One region of the Streptomyces sp. NPDC006544 genome, then DNA from elsewhere that is predicted to be linked to it. Evidence: riboswitches for the same ligand, from Rfam matches in the RefSeq annotation. Region 1 holds a riboswitch; each other region holds the start of a gene.

Region 1 (4,956 bases):
CCGGACGGCCTGGTACGGGCCCCGACCGGGTTCTGGAACACGCCGTCGGCGAAGTTCGGCGAGCGCCGGATCCGGTCCAGCCGGGCACCGGACGGGTCCGCGCCGAAGGCTTCGGGCCTCAGGGCGCGCAGCCGGGGACGCAGGGGACGGGAGCCGGTCAAAGCGCCTCCTGGGAGGATTCGGGCAGGACGTTCTGGTGGTTCACATCTTGGCAACGCACGGCACCCCCCAAGGATTCCATTGCCCGCGCCGGAACGCGCGCCCCGGCCCGCGGGGCGCCCGGCCGCCGCGCGCCCCGCGCGGGCCCCCTACAGCGGCAGCAGGTCCGGCCGCTTGGCCGCCACGTGGTCCCCGGAGGACTCCCCGCGCAGCCGCCGTCCGATCCACGGCACCAGGTGGTCGCGCGCCCACTGGATGTTGTCCCGGGTCGTGTCCACCGAGCCGCGCGGGCGCATCGGCGGCCACGGCTGCTCGGGGTCGGCCGGCGTGGCCATGCCGAGCACCTGGGCGGCGCGCAGGGCGACCCGCGTGTGGCCCTCGGGCGAGAGGTGCAGCCGGTCGGCGTCCCAGGCCCGCCGGTCCTGGACGGACTTCAGCGACCAGAGGTCGAGCACGGGGCAGTCGTAGCGGTCGGCGATGGAGTGGACGTGCGCGCTGAACGTCGCGATCTTGCCCCGGATGTGTTTGAGGACCGGCACGTCCCGCGTGTCGAAGCCGGTGGTGATCACGACCCGGCCGACCGATCCGGCGAGGTCGCGCACGGCCGCCTCGTACCGTTCGGCCACGTCGTCCGGGTCGCTGCCGGGCCGGATGATGTCGTTGCCGCCCGCGCAGAAGGTCACCAGGTCCGGCGCGAGCGCCTTGGCGCGGGGCACCTGCTCGGCCACGATCTGGTCGAGGAGGCGGCCGCGTACGGCCAGGTTCGCGTACCGGAAGTCGTGCTCGTCGCGCTGGTCGGCGAGGAGCACGGCCAGCCGGTCCGCCCAGCCGAGAAACGTTTCCCCGGGTCCCGGGTCCCCCACGCCCTCGGTGAAGCTGTCCCCGATCGCCGCGTACGAGCCGATGGTCTTGAGTGTCGAAGTCGTCGCTGCCACGGGACCACATCCTTCACCCCGGGGCGCGACCTACGCGACCGTAGCCACGGGTTGACAGACTGTGATCTTCACCACCGTCGCGCGAGGAATAGGGGCACGCGGGGCCGGGCCCCCCTCGGGCCCGGCCCCGCGCCCTGCCCGGCCCCGCGGCGGCCGCACCACCGCGGGGCCTCCGGTTCACCGGATTCAGATGCTGACGCCCTTCGAGCGAAGGTAGGCCAGCGGGTCGATGTCCGAGCCGTAGGAGGGACCCGTACGGATCTCGAAGTGGAGGTGCGGGCCGGTCACGTTGCCGGTCGCGCCGGAGAGGCCGATGGTCTGCCCGCCGGTGACGCTCTGGCCGGTCGAGACCGACAGCTGGGAGAGGTGGCCGTACTGGCTGTACTTGCCGTCGGCGTGCCGGATGACCACCTCGTTGCCGTACGCGCCGCCCCATCCGGCGGACACGACGGTGCCCGCGCCGACGGCCCTGACGGTGGTGCCGGAGCTCGCGATGAAGTCGACGCCCGTGTGGTAACCGCTGGACCACATGGCGCCGGGGGTCCGGTACGAGGTGGACACGCCGCCGCCGACCGGAGCGACGAAGCCGGTGGATGCGGGGGCGGCCTGCTGCGGGGCGGGGGCCTTGGGCGCGGGGGCGGCCGGAGCCTCGGCGGCGGCCTCCGGCGAGGAGCCGTCGGACGCGCCCTCGCCGGAGAGCGAGCCCTCGTCGGAGGAGCCCTCGTCGGAGAAGGCCTCGTCGGAGTCGTCCGAGGACTCGCCGGGAGCCGAGGCCTGGGAGGCGTCAGAGTCATCAGAGGCGGAGGAAGCGGACTTTTCGGCCGGCTTCGGCGTCTCGGCCGGCGCGGCCTCGGCGGCCGGGGCCGCACCCTTCGCGCCCAGCGTCAGCTTGAGGCCCGGGTGGATCAGCGAGGGATCGGAGCCCACCGCCTGGCGGTTGCCCTCGTAGAGCCGCTCCCAGCCGCCGCTGAGGTGCTGCCGCTGGGCGATCTTGGAGAGACAGTCCCCCGGCACGACCGTGTAGACGGCCGGAGCGGCCCGCACGGCCGACTGCGCCGCGGCCGGAGCGGCTTGGAAAGCGGCCGGGACGTGTGCGGCCTGCGGCGTACGGACCTGCGCGGCGGCGGGCGCCGCGCTCTGGGCGCCGGCCGCGTGGGCGCCGGTGGCCCCGAGCAGCGGGAGCGCGAGGGCCGCGCCACCGGTGCCGGCGACGGCGAGACCGCGGGATATCGAGCGGGACTTGGGACGGCGGTGCTTACCCGTTGCAGGCATGGCGCATTCCTCTCCGACGCCTGCGAGGTGAGCTGTCGGGTTCGGACGGGAGATGTCCGGCCATGCCGGGTGCCGATCAAGGACACCTGTACGACTTAACCCCGAGCTGTCCCTTTAAGAAGATCCCGAAGAGGATCCGGAACAGCGGCTTACCTGGTTCCCCCGCTCCTGCCCCGCGCGTGATGAGTCGAGTGCGGTTTCCGGTCGGCGGCAGGATTAGGCGGTCCGTCCGGATCGATCGCGAACGTAATCGAGTGCGGCCGGACAGAACAAGTCATGAATTCCCCAACAAAATCTTGAAGGTGACGGCCCGCCGGAATTCCGGTCACCCTCCGTCCATTCCCCTCCTTCAACAACCGTCCCGGATGGGCAATTCGGCATTCGTGATCAGGCACTCACCGTCACCGTATGATCTGGCTCACGGGGAGGTGTCCGATCTCGCCTGTCGCTATGGCAAGTTGTTCCCAAGTGGAGCAATTCGGACACTCTCGACGACGACACGGAGGAGCCCCTGTGACCCAGCAGATACCCCACCCCCCGCGAACGGAGCCGGCGCTGTCCGGAGTGCGCAACTTCCGCGACGTGGGCGGGCTGCCGACCACGGACGGTCGAAGGGTCAAGTCGGGACTACTGTTCCGAAGCGGACATCTCGCACATGCCACCGAAAGCGATGCGGAGTTCCTCGGCTCGCTCGGGCTGCACACCGTGTTCGACTTCCGCAACGACGCCGACCACGCGCTGGAGGGCGCGGACGTGGATCTTCCCGGCGTGCGGAACGTCAACATCCCGCTGTCGGACCCGGCCGACGGGCGGGAGTTCTGGACGATGGTCCGCGACGGGGAACTCGCCCAGCTGCACGAGGTCCTGGGTGACGGCAAGGCCGCCGCGCGGATGTCCCACTCGTACCGCGGGATCATCAGGACCCGTACCGCCGAGCACAGCCGGGTCGTCCACGCCCTCGCCGAGGACAGCGTCCCCGCCCTCATGCACTGCGCGGCCGGCAAGGACCGGGCCGGCCTGTCGGTCGCCGTCACCCTGCTCGCGCTGGGCGTGGAGCGGGACGCGATCGTCGCGGACTACCTGGAGTCGAACGCCGCGCACAACCGCTACCGGGTCCGCCGGAGCGGGAACGCCGCCGAAGCCCGTACCCCCGAGGTGATGGAGCTGCTCGCCCCGCTCTTCGACGCCCGCGCCGAGTACCTGACGGCGGCCTTCGAGACCATGGACGAGGAGTGGGGCGGGGTGGAGCGCTACCTCGGCGAGGGTCTCGGACTCGCGCCCGAGACCCTCGACCGGCTGCGCGGCCGGCTGCTGGACTGACCGACGCCCCGCCGGTGTGCGGCGGGCCGTCGCACCGCGCGCCGCGTCAGCGGTTCGCGACGGCCTGCCGCACCAGCGTCCTGCCGAAGTCCCACATCAGCGCGCCGCCGCCGTGCGCCTCGTCCATGACCTCGCGGAAGGCCCCGACGAACCGGTCCACGTCCGCCTCGTCCACGACCAGCGGCGGAATCAGCTTGATCACCTCCAGGTGGTCCCCCGACACCTGCGTGAGGATCCGGTGCTTCTGCAGCAGCGGCACCACGACCATCTGCGCGAACAGTCCCTTGCGGGCCGCCTGCAGCATGGTCCACCGGCTGCGCAGCCCCAGCGAGGACGGCCGGCCGAACTCGATGCCGATCATCAGCCCGCGTCCCCGTACCTCGTGGAGCAGTTCGTACCTGTCCACGAGCGCGGCGAGCCGGCCGCGCAGCAGATCGCCCATGGCGCGGGCGCGGGCCACCAGCTGTTCGTCCTCCATGACGGAGAGGACCGCGAGCCCGGCCGCCATCGCCTGGGCGTTGGAACCGAAGCTGGCGGAGTGCACGAGGACCCGGTCCATGGAGGAGTAGACCTTCCTGAAGATCCAGTCCTTTCCTAGGGTCGCGCCGACGGGCACGTAGCCGCCGCTGAGGGCCTTGGCCACGCACACCAGGTCCGGCTCCACACCGGCCTCGTGCTGGTAGGCGTAGAACTCCCCGGTGCGGCCGAGGCCGGTCTGCACCTCGTCCGCGATCAGCAGCGCCTTGTGCCGGTGGAGCAGCTCCTGAGCGGCGAGCAGGAAGCCGGGGGGCGCGGCGAGCACCCCCTTGCCCTGGACCGGTTCGACGACGAAGGCCGCCACGTCCCCCTTCCGCAGCTCCCGCTCCAGCGCGACGAGGTCGCCGAGCGCGATCTTCGTGTCGGGCAGCAGCGGCGCGAAGCCGTCCCGGAAGCCGCCCTCGCCGTTCACCGAGAGGGAGCCGGTGGTCAGGCCGTGGAAGGCGTGGTCGCAGTAGAGGATCCTGGGCCGCCCGGTGGCGTAGCGGGCGAACTTCAGGGCCGTCTCCACCGCCTCCGTGCCGCTGTTGCCGAAGAAGACCCGCTCCAGGTGCGGGCTGTAGGAGAGCAGCTTCTCCGCGAGCAGTCCGGGCAGCGGCTGGCAGTCGAAGCGCGTGAGGTCGGCGAGCTGCGCGTCCAGGACGTCGTGCAGGGCCCGCCTGACCACCGGGTGGTGCCGGCCGAGCCCCATCACCCCGAACCCGGCCAGCATGTCGAGGTAGTCGTTGCCCTC
Region 2 (4,956 bases), on a different contig from region 1:
TCCTGATCGGGAGGGCGGCCCGCCAGCTCCTCCAGCATGGCGCGGATCGGGGCCCAGCCGGTGCCGGCGGCTATGAAGGAGACGGGGCGGTCCTCGCGGCGGAAGGTCAGCCGCCCGCCGGCCGCGCCGAGGCGCAGAACGTCGCCGGGCCGTGCGTCGCGGACCAGGGCGGTGCTGAGGCGGCCCCGCTCGATCCGGCTGACGTGCAGGTCGACGGTGCCGTCGGCGCGGGGCGCGTTGCCGAGGGAGTACGTGCGCCAGGTCCTCGGGACCCGCGCGCTGCTCACGCTCGTGTACTGGCCGGGCAGATAGGGGAAGGGCGCGTGCGGGCGCAGCGTCAGGACGGCCATGTCCTGCCCGTACAGCAGGTGGCGCACGACCTCGGCGTCCCACCACGGCGGGTCCTCGCCGGCGGCGGCGCCGGCCATCATCGCGTCGGCGATGACCTGGTACGCCTCGGACCAGGCCTTCTCGACCTCGCGGGACCAGGCCTCGCCGGAGGCTTGCGCGAGCGCGGCGAGGAGGCTGGCGCCGACGGCGGCGTAGTGCTCGGGGGTCGCGAGGAACTTGCGGTGGTCGCGGCCGAGGTCGTGGAGATAGGGGAGGAGGGTCTCGTTCTCCAGGTGCGCGATCACGTGCGTGAGGGCGGCGAAGAGCCGGTCCCGCTGGCGTTCCATGTCCTCGGGGGCGGCCGGGAAGAGCTCACGGACTCCGGGGTTGTGCCAGAACAGGTGGGTGTAGAAGAACTTGGCCGCGTGCTCGGCCCGTCTCTCCACCACCGCGAAGCTGCTTTTCAAGATCCTCACATCCACAAACCCGAAAGTAGGAACACAGGGGAAGGTGAGGTCAAGCCTTGGATGATCTGCGGACAGCCGCGACGAACCACGCATATGGGTTGGTGGTCCCGGGGCGGGATACGGTCTCCAGGTGCACGAGCAGACCCCCGCAGCCCCCGAAGACCCCTCCGCCGCCCGGTCCGTGGACGGATCCGGCCCGACCCTGTTCGACTGGGAGTTCGCGACCGATCCGTACCCGGCGTACGCCTGGCTGCGCGAGCACGCCCCCGTGCACCGCACGAAGCTCCCCAGCGGGGTCGAGGCCTGGCTGGTCACCCGGTACGCCGACGCCCGCCAGGCCCTCGCCGACCAGCGGCTCAGCAAGAACCCGGTCCACCACGCCGAGCCCGCGCACGCCAAGGGCAAGACGGGGATCCCGGGGGAGCGCAAGGCCGAGCTCATGACCCACCTGCTCAACATCGACCCGCCGGACCACACGCGTCTGCGGCGGCTGGTGTCGAAGGCGTTCACCCCCCGCCGCGTCGCCGAGTTCGCCCCGAGGGTCCAGGAGCTGACCGACCACCTGATCGACCGGTTCGCGGCCAAGGGGGAGGCCGACCTCATCCACGAGTTCGCGTTCCCCCTCCCCATCTACGCCATCTGCGAGATGCTCGGCGTACCGCGCGAGGACCAGGACGACTTCCGCGACTGGGCGGGGATGATGATCCGCCACGGCGGCGGGCCCCGGGGCGGCGTAGCGCGGTCGGTGAAGCAGATGCGCACCTACCTCGGCGAGCTCATCCACCGCAAGCGCGAGGATCCCGGGGACGACCTCATCTCCGATCTGATCCGGGCCAGCGACCACGGCGACCACCTGACGGAGGCCGAGGCCACCGCCATGGCCTTCATCCTCCTGTTCGCGGGTTTCGAGACCACGGTCAACCTCATCGGCAACGGCGTCCACTCCCTCTTCATGAACCCGGACCAGCGCGAGCGCCTCCAGAGATCCCTGGCCGCGGGCGAGAGCGAGCTGCTCGCCACCGGGGTCGAGGAGCTGCTGCGCTACGACGGCCCCGTGGAGCTGGCGACCTGGCGGTTCGCCACCGAAGCGTTCGTCCTCGGCGGTCAGGACATCGCGGCGGGCGACCCGGTCCTGGTGGTCCTCGCGGCCGCCGACCGCGACCCCGACCGGTTCGCCGAGCCGGACACCCTCGACCTCTCCCGGACCGACAACCAGCACCTCGGATACGGGCACGGCATCCACTACTGCGTCGGCGCCCCGCTCGCCCGCCTCGAAGGGCAGACCGCCCTCGCGACCCTGCTGACGCGGCTGCCCGACCTGGAACTGGCCGTGCCGGCCGCGGAGCTGCGCTGGCGCGGCGGCCTCATCATGCGCGGGCTGCGGACGCTTCCGGTTCGGTTCACGGGGCAAACAGGCTGAAAACGTACTGACCTGAAGTCAGCCAACGCCCAAACTTGTGACAGGCGTTCGAAGCCCGCTAGGTTCTGCCGTTACCCCGCCGTTATGCGAAAGGTGCAACCTCATGGGTTCCGGGAACGGCCGCCACAGACGCCCCCGACAAGTGCCCGCACTTGTCGTCACCGCCGGAGTCGCCGGCTCCGCACTCGCCCTGCCGCTGTTCGCGGCGACCGGCGCGAGCGCGGCAGAGACCACCACGTGGGACAAGGTCGCCGAGTGCGAGAGCGGCGGCACGTGGAGCGCGAACTACGGCAGCGGCTCCTACGGCGGGCTGCAGTTCACCCAGGAGGAGTGGAGGAGTGCCGGGGGCCTCGACTTCGCCCCGCGCGCCGACCTCGCCAGCCGGTCCCAGCAGATAGCCGTGGCCGAGCGGGTCCTGGCCTCCGAGGGCCCGGCGGCGTGGTCGCAGTGCGGGACCTCGGCGGGACTGTCGCAGCAGGCGCCCGCCGCGGGCGTGGACCCGGGCGTTCCCCGGGAGTCCAGGCCCGCGTCCCCCTCCGTGGCGCGGCCGGACTCCGTCGTCCCCTACCTCGGCTCGGACACCCCGTCCACGGACTTCGGCGCCCCGACGCCCGCCGTGCCGTCCCCGACGGACACGCCCTCGTTCATGCTCCCCGACTTCCCGCTGCCCGTGATGCCGCATCCGGACCAGCCGACCGGGCCCACGCTCCCGGTGGACCCGACGGCGCCCACGACCCCGTCCGCGGGCCCGACGGATCCCACGACGCCCACGGCACCCACGACTCCGCTCCCGCCCGTGGACCCGACGGCGCCCGCCGTCCCGTCCCTCCCCGCGGACCCGACGGCGCCGACCGGTACGACGGCACCCGTCTCGCCGACCGCCCCGGCGACCCCCGACGCCACTGCCGGCCCGGCCGGCACGACGGCCGACGGGACGCAGGGCGGCGGCAAGCACCGCGGCCCGGCCGCGGTCGAGGCGCCGGTCACACTTGATGCGGTGTCGGACCCGAAGTACACCGTGAAGACGGGCGACACCCTGGTGACCATCGCGGACGCCAACGGAGTGACGGGCGGCTGGAACGCGCTCTACGAGGCCAACGAGCAGGTCATCGGCGGGAACGCCAACCTCATCAAGCCGGGCCAGAATCTGGATCTAACGCACGAATAGGGACACTTGAGGCGCCCGGGAAGAACCTGATTGTCCGTTTTCCGTAAGTGAGACATGTGTCTCTTCCGGTCAACTGGCGTGTCCGGTTCCCCGGGTTCCGCAAACCCCGTCCTCACCTGCGCAAACACCCCTGGGAAGAGCGCAAGTAGGCACCGTTTCCCCCCGGTGGCCCTCGTTGAACATCGGGGGGAGACCTGTCTACCTTCTGAATCGCTCGCCACCGCGGGCTCCTTCGACCGCATCGCCGAATCCTGCCGGCGGCCGGGGGGAACACTCGTCGCGCAAGCGCCGAAGGCAGGAGCGGGGGAACCAAGGTAGGCGCCGGAACCGGCCGTTGAGAGACGGTCACGGAACCGGCTAGGGGTTAAGACAGGCGCTAGGTCGCCTGGCCGGGCACTCACTCGCCCGAACCCGACAGCTCACCTCGAAGGCGTCGGTGAGGAGAACTCCATGCTGCTTTCCGCCAAGGGCAAGCACCGCCGCGGCTCCAAGGCCGTCCGCATCGTCACGCTCGCCGGCGTCGCCGGTGTGGCCGTCGCGGCCCCGCTGATGGCCGCGGGCACCGCTTCCGCTGCGACCACCTCCGAGTGGGACCGCGTCGCCTCCTGCGAGGCCGGCGGCAACTGGGCCATCAACACGGGCAACGGCTACTACGGCGGCCTGCAGTTCTCGTCCTCCACCTGGGCCGCCTACGGCGGCAAGGCGTACGCCGCGCAGGCCAACCAGGCCTCCAAGAGCCAGCAGATAGCCATCGCCGAGAAGGTCCTCAAGGGCCAGGGCAAGGGTGCCTGGCCGTCCTGTGGCGTGGGCCTGTCGAACTCCGCGTACAACGGTGGCGCGGCCGAGGCCGCTCCGAAGGCGGAGACGAAGAAGACCGAGACCAAGAAGACCGAGCCGAAGAAGACCGCGCCGAAGACGGAGAAGCGCTCCGAGGCCACCTCCCGCTCCGAGCGTCCGGCCGCCCCGGCCAAGCCGAAGACCGAGGCCCCCAAGACCGGCAACGGCTCCTACGAGGTCAAGTCCGGCGACACGCTGGGCACCATCGCCTCCTCGGCCGGCGTCTCCGGCGGCTGGGAGAAGCTCTTCGAGCTCAACAAGGACGTCGTCTCGGACGCCGACCTGATCTTCCCGGGTCAGAAGCTGAAGCTCAGCTGAATCCCGCGGTGACACCTCCGCGGCCGCGTTCGCGGCACACGTGATTCCCGCCGCCCGGCGCGTGGCCCCCACGCGCCGGGCGGCGCCGTGCGTCCTGACGATCCGCCGGGTGACGGCCGCGCGAAGGCCGGGCGCCGGGTGCGGCGAGTCTCTGCGATCAAGAGCCCTATGTCCTGTAAGAGGGGCATTCAGACCCTTTTTCGTCCCACCACACGGGCGGTCGGGCGGCCCGGTGCCCGGAGACGGTTAGGCTCTAAGCGGCAAGGCCATCCCACGGCCTGACACGCCACCGCACACCCAGCGTCACATCCCAGAAGGAGATGCTCGTGCCGTCCATCGACGTCGTCGTAGCCCGGGAAATCCTGGACTCCCGAGGCAACCCCACGGTCGAGGTCGAGGTGGGCCTCGACGATGGC
Region 3 (4,956 bases), on a different contig from region 1:
ATGGGCCGGATCCGGGCGGTTCCGCCGTCGCGCAGGACGACGTCCGCTTCCCAGTGGTCCGGGTACGAGGGGTCCGACTCGGTGGTCATGGGGCCACCTTAGGGCGTGCACGGTTCGAGTGGCCCGGGCGCGGCGCATCGGACAAGCCATGCCGGATCAGGGCAAGCTGAGACAGGCCGAACGGCGGGAAATCCGGGCCGAAGGTCGGTTCTACCATTCCGGACGTCGTGAGAGACTGGTCTAGACAACCGTAAGAACCTGAAGGGCATCACCATGGCAGAGCGCCGCGTCAACGTCGGGTGGGCCGAGGGCCTGCACGCTCGTCCCGCCTCGATCTTCGTCCGCGCGACGACCGCTTCCGGCGTCCCGGTGACCATCGCGAAGGCCGGCGGCGACCCCGTCAACGCCGCCTCCATGCTGGCGGTCCTGGGCCTGGGCGCCCAGGGCGGCGAGGAGATCGTCCTCACGTCCGAGGCCGAGGGTGCCGAGGCCGCGCTGGACCGGCTCGCGAAGCTGGTCGCCGAGGGCCTCGACGAGCTCCCCGAGACCGTCTGACCCTTCGGGTTCGACCCGTACGACCCGCACGACCCGCACGGCGAAGCCGTTGCCCCCGACCGCGTCGGGGGCAACGGCTTCTTCGCGCTCCGCCCCGCGGGGAGCGGCGGCCGGAGAGCGCGACGGAGATACGGAGGGGAGATACGGGGCTCGAGGCGGCGAGCGGCGGGGCGGCCAGCGGCGGGGTAATCGGCGGCCCGGTATTCAGGTCACGACAAGCCGGCACCACAACGGCCGGCTCGCCCGGAAATACGCAAGCGAATTCCGATAGCAGGCCGGCCGCGCGCACACGAATTGCACCGTCCCGATATCGGCGGCCGCCGCGCGAATACCAGACCTTTGTATACGGGGTTTGTTAATGCGGACCGCTCGCCGTGTTTACGGCAGGTTGCGGAGTCCTCACCCGGAGCCGGTGCGCCCCGGCCGCCCGGTCCACGTGGACCGCGGTCAGCGCCCGGGCCCGCTCCGCGTCGCCCCGCGTCACCGCGTCCACGATCGCGCCGTGCTCCGCCCAGGACTCCACGGGCCGCACCGGGGCGTCCACCACGTACATCCAGGCCACCTTGTGCCGCATCTGGGTGAGCAGCGCGATCAGGCCGGGACTGTCGGAGGCCTGGGCGAGCGTCTCGTGGAACCAGCCGCCCAGGGAGCGCAGGTCCTCCCCCTGCCCCCTCTTGGCCCGCTCCTGGCCCAGCCTGACCAGCCCCCGGAGCACTTTGAGGTGGCCCTCGCTGCGCCGTCGGGCCGCACGGGCGGCCGCCAGCGGCTCCAGCAGCATCCGCAGCTCGAGGAGGTCCGCGGCCTCCCGCTCGGTCGGCTCGGCCACGCACGCGCCCGCGTGCCGCCGGGTGGTGACGAAGCCCTCCGACTCCAGCGTGCGCAGTGCCTCGCGCACCGGGACGCGCGAGACTCCGTACCGGCGGGCCAGCACCTCTTCGGTCAGCCGGGCGCCGGGCCCGAACACGCCGGAGACGATGTCGTCGCGAATTGCTGTGCATACCGTGTGCGCGGGAATACGCAAGACCGGACCTCCGCCTTTTTCGTATGACTGTGCGCGCTGCGATTCTATTGCAACACACGATAATTTCCGAGGACGGCCGGAAATACGAAACATTCCCACGCGTCCGGGGCCCGCCTCGAAGGCGATCCGCGGGGACCGACGCACGAAGGCCCCGGCTCAGGAGAGCCGGGGCCTTCGGGGAAGACGCGCGGTGCGGTGGTCGGCCGGACGGCGTACCGCCGGGCCCGGTGGTGCGGACCGGGTGCGGACCGGTCAGACGTTGACGCCGTGCGAGCGCAGGTACGCGACCGGGTCGATGTCCGAGCCGTAGTCGGCGCCGGTGCGGGCTTCGAAGTGCAGGTGCGGGCCGCTGGAGTTGCCCGTGGAGCCCGACAGGCCGATCTTCTGGCCCGGGGTGACCTGCTGGCCGACGGAGACGCTCAGCGAGCTCATGTGGCCGTACTGGGTGTACGTGCCGTCGGCGTGCTTGATGACGATGTTGTTGCCGTACGCGCCGCCCCAGCCCGCCTCGACCACGGTGCCCATGCCGACCGCGTGGACCTCGGTGCCGGAGGCGGCGTGGAAGTCGATGCCGGTGTGGCTGCCGGAGGACCACATGCCGCCGCCCGCGTGGTACTGGGTGCTGACGTAGGACTCCGCGACGGGGGACACGAAGGTGTTGAGGCGCTTGCGCTCCTCCTCGCGGGCCGCACGCTCGGCGGCCTCGCGCTCGGCCTTGGCACGCGCCTCGGCCTTCACCTTGGCCTCTGCCGCCCGCTGCTTCGCGTCGGCCTCGGCCTGCGCCTTGGCGGCGGCGGCCTCGGCGGCACGCTGCTGGGAGGCGGCCTGGGCCTCGATCTCGCCCTCGAGCCCGTCGGCCACGACGATGGTGTTCATGCCGGTGTCCTCGACGGAGGGGGCATGGTCCGCGGCGAACGCGGGGCCGGCCAGGGAGCCGACGACGCCCGTGGTGGCGAGGGCCGCGATGCCGGCGTAACCGGCGGTCCTGCGGCTCAGACGACTGGAACCGCGGTGCTTGCCGGACCCGGCGGTACGACTGCCAAACGCCATGAAGGGGTTGATCCTTTCCTTCCCTCTCGCCTACCGGGTTAGCTGACGGGTTCGGAGCAGGAAGGTCTCCTACGGGCCTCCACTTGCGAGGCGGCCCGATTCACCCCAGGGACACATGTGGGTCCCCGGCTCCCCAGGCTCGCGCCTGACGGGGACTCGGCGATCGCTGCCCGGTGCCGCGGGTGCGGCGGTTACCACTGACGGACAGCACGCCTGACGCTAGGCGGATCATCAGTCAATCGCCAAACAGACGCGCCTTTTTGTTGCGTTCGCCACACCGCATACAAGCAACCACACCACTAAACGGACAAAAGGGGTTCCAGCGAACAAGTCGCCGGAACCCCTTGGGTGTCCGCTCAGTTGGTCACCACGGTCACCTCGCCGATACCGAGGGCGCGCACCGGCTCCTCGATCTGCGAGGCGTCGCCCACCAGGACCGTGACCAGGCGGTTCACCGGGAACGCGCTGACGACCGCCGAAGTGGCCTCCACCGTCCCGGTTTCGGCGAGCCGCGCGTACAACTGCGCCTGGTAGTCGTCCGGCAGCTCCTGCTCGACCTGGTCGGCGAGGGTGCCGGCGACCGAGGCGGCCGTCTCGAACTTCAGCGGGGCCACGCCCACCAAGTTCTGTACCGCCACGTCCCGTTCGGCATCGGTCAGGCCGCCCTCCGCGAGGGTGCGCAGCACCTTCCAGAGGTCGTCCAGCGCCGGGCCGGTGTTCGGGGTGTCCACCGAGCCGCTGATGGCGAGCATCGAGGCGCCCTTGCCGTCGGCGGTGGAGCGCAGCACCTGACCGAAGGCGCGCACGCCGTACGTGTACCCCTTCTCCTCGCGCAGCACCTTGTCCAGGCGCGAGGTGAGGGTGCCGCCCAGGCAGTACGTGCCGAGCACCTGGGGCGCCCAGACGCGGTCGTGCCGGTCCGGCCCGATGCGGCCGATCAGCAACTGGGTCTGTACCGCGCCGGGCCGGTCCACGATGACCACGCGGCCGGTGTCGTCGGCGGTGACCGGCGTGACCGGGCGCGGTTCGGTGGTGTCACCGGTCCAGGCGCCCAGGGTGTCCGCGAGGACGGCGTCGAGGTCGATGCCGGTCAGGTCGCCGACGACCACCGCGGTGGCGGTGGCGGGGCGTACATGGGCGTCGTAGAAGGCCCGTACGGCGCCGGAGTCGATGCGGGAGACCGTGTCCTCGGTGCCCTGGCGGGGGCGGGACATCCGCAGGGTCGCCGGGAACAGCTCCTGCGAGAGCTGCTTGGCGGCGCGGCGCTGGGGGTTGGCCAGCTCGTGCGGGATCTCGTCGAGCCGGTTGCGCACCAGGCGGTCGACCTCGGCGTCGGCGAAGGCCGGCGCGCGCAGCGCCTCGGCGACCAGGCCGAGCGCCTTGTGCAGCCGCGACGCGGGGACCTCCAGGGAGACCCGCAGGCCCGGGTGGTCGGCGTGCGCGTCGAGGGTGGCCCCGCAGCGGTCCAGCTCGGCCGCGAACTCCTCGGCGGAATGCTTGTCGGTGCCCTCGGCCAGCGCGCGGGCCATGATGGTGGCCACGCCGTCGAGGCCCTCGGGCTCGGCGTCCAGCGGGGCGGCGAGGTTGATCTCGACCGCGACGACCTGCTGCCCGGGGCGGTGGCAGCGCAGCAGGGTCAGGCCGTTGGCCAGGACCGTGCGGTCGGGGGCCGGGAAGGCCCACGGCTGCGGCTCGCCGGCCTGGGGGCGCGGGTGGAAGGTCATCGTGACGGCTGCGGTGTCGCTCACTGCTCCGCCCCTTCGTTCTCGTCGCCGTTCCCGGCGCTCTCGTCGGTGTCGTGCGACCCGTCGGTCTCGTCCGCCGCGATCGGCTCGTACACGAGCACCGCGCGGTTGTCCGGGCGCAGGCGGGCCGCGGCCACGGCCTGCACCTCCTCGGCGGTGACGTCGAGGACGCGCTGGACGGCGGTCAGGGCCAGCTGCGGGTCGCCGAACAGCACCGCGAAGCGGCACAGTTCGTCGGCGCGGCCGGAGACCGTGCTCAGCCGGTCCAGCCACTCGCGCTCGAGCTGGGCCTGCGCGCGCTCCATCTCCTCCGCCGTCGGGCCCTCGGCGGCGAACCGCGCGAGCTCCTCGTCGACGGCGGCCTCGATGTCGGGCACGTCGACCCCGCTCGAGGTCTTGACGTCCAGCCAGCCGAGGGAGGGGGCGCCGGCCAGGCGCAGCATCCCGAAGCCGGCCGCGACGGCGCTCTGGTCGCGCCGCACCAGGCGGTTGTGCAGGCGGGAGGAGTCTCCGCTGCCGAGGATGGTCAGCGCCACGTCGGCGGCGTCGCACGCGCGGGTGCCGTCGTGCGGGAGCCGGTAGGCG

What was found. A riboswitch is a leader RNA that binds a small molecule or an ion and turns the genes downstream of it on or off. The one in region 1 is predicted to bind cyclic di-AMP.
Region 2: another riboswitch for cyclic di-AMP. It lies ahead of ABZY44_RS19740 (transglycosylase family protein); the one in region 1 lies ahead of ABZY44_RS24285 (LysM peptidoglycan-binding domain-containing M23 family metallopeptidase).
Region 3: another riboswitch for cyclic di-AMP. It lies ahead of ABZY44_RS17195 (M23 family metallopeptidase); the one in region 1 lies ahead of ABZY44_RS24285 (LysM peptidoglycan-binding domain-containing M23 family metallopeptidase).

The regions. Positions count from the first base shown of each region.
Region 1 covers NZ_JBEXOV010000056.1:43,610-48,565, reverse strand. Annotated here, with positions in the region: partial or broken gene ABZY44_RS24295 (MBL fold metallo-hydrolase) at 1-161, opposite strand, end outside; gene ABZY44_RS24290 (SGNH/GDSL hydrolase family protein) at 309-1,094, opposite strand; gene ABZY44_RS24285 (LysM peptidoglycan-binding domain-containing M23 family metallopeptidase) at 1,281-2,366, opposite strand; cyclic di-AMP (ydaO/yuaA leader) riboswitch at 2,371-2,566, opposite strand; gene ABZY44_RS24280 (tyrosine-protein phosphatase) at 2,880-3,686, shown strand; gene ABZY44_RS24275 (aspartate aminotransferase family protein) at 3,733-4,956, opposite strand, start outside.
Region 2 covers NZ_JBEXOV010000040.1:4,931-9,886, forward strand. Annotated here, with positions in the region: gene ABZY44_RS19725 (globin domain-containing protein) at 1-806, opposite strand, end outside; gene ABZY44_RS19730 (cytochrome P450) at 979-2,217, shown strand; gene ABZY44_RS19735 (transglycosylase family protein) at 2,360-3,385, shown strand; cyclic di-AMP (ydaO/yuaA leader) riboswitch at 3,662-3,833, shown strand; gene ABZY44_RS19740 (transglycosylase family protein) at 3,836-4,540, shown strand; gene eno (phosphopyruvate hydratase) at 4,861-4,956, shown strand, end outside.
Region 3 covers NZ_JBEXOV010000032.1:1,818-6,773, forward strand. Annotated here, with positions in the region: partial or broken gene ABZY44_RS17180 (GNAT family N-acetyltransferase) at 1-89, opposite strand, end outside; gene ABZY44_RS17185 (HPr family phosphocarrier protein) at 274-555, shown strand; gene ABZY44_RS17190 (GntR family transcriptional regulator) at 911-1,576, opposite strand; gene ABZY44_RS17195 (M23 family metallopeptidase) at 1,829-2,626, opposite strand; cyclic di-AMP (ydaO/yuaA leader) riboswitch at 2,639-2,798, opposite strand; gene ABZY44_RS17200 (pitrilysin family protein) at 2,983-4,350, opposite strand; gene ABZY44_RS17205 (pitrilysin family protein) at 4,371-4,956, opposite strand, start outside.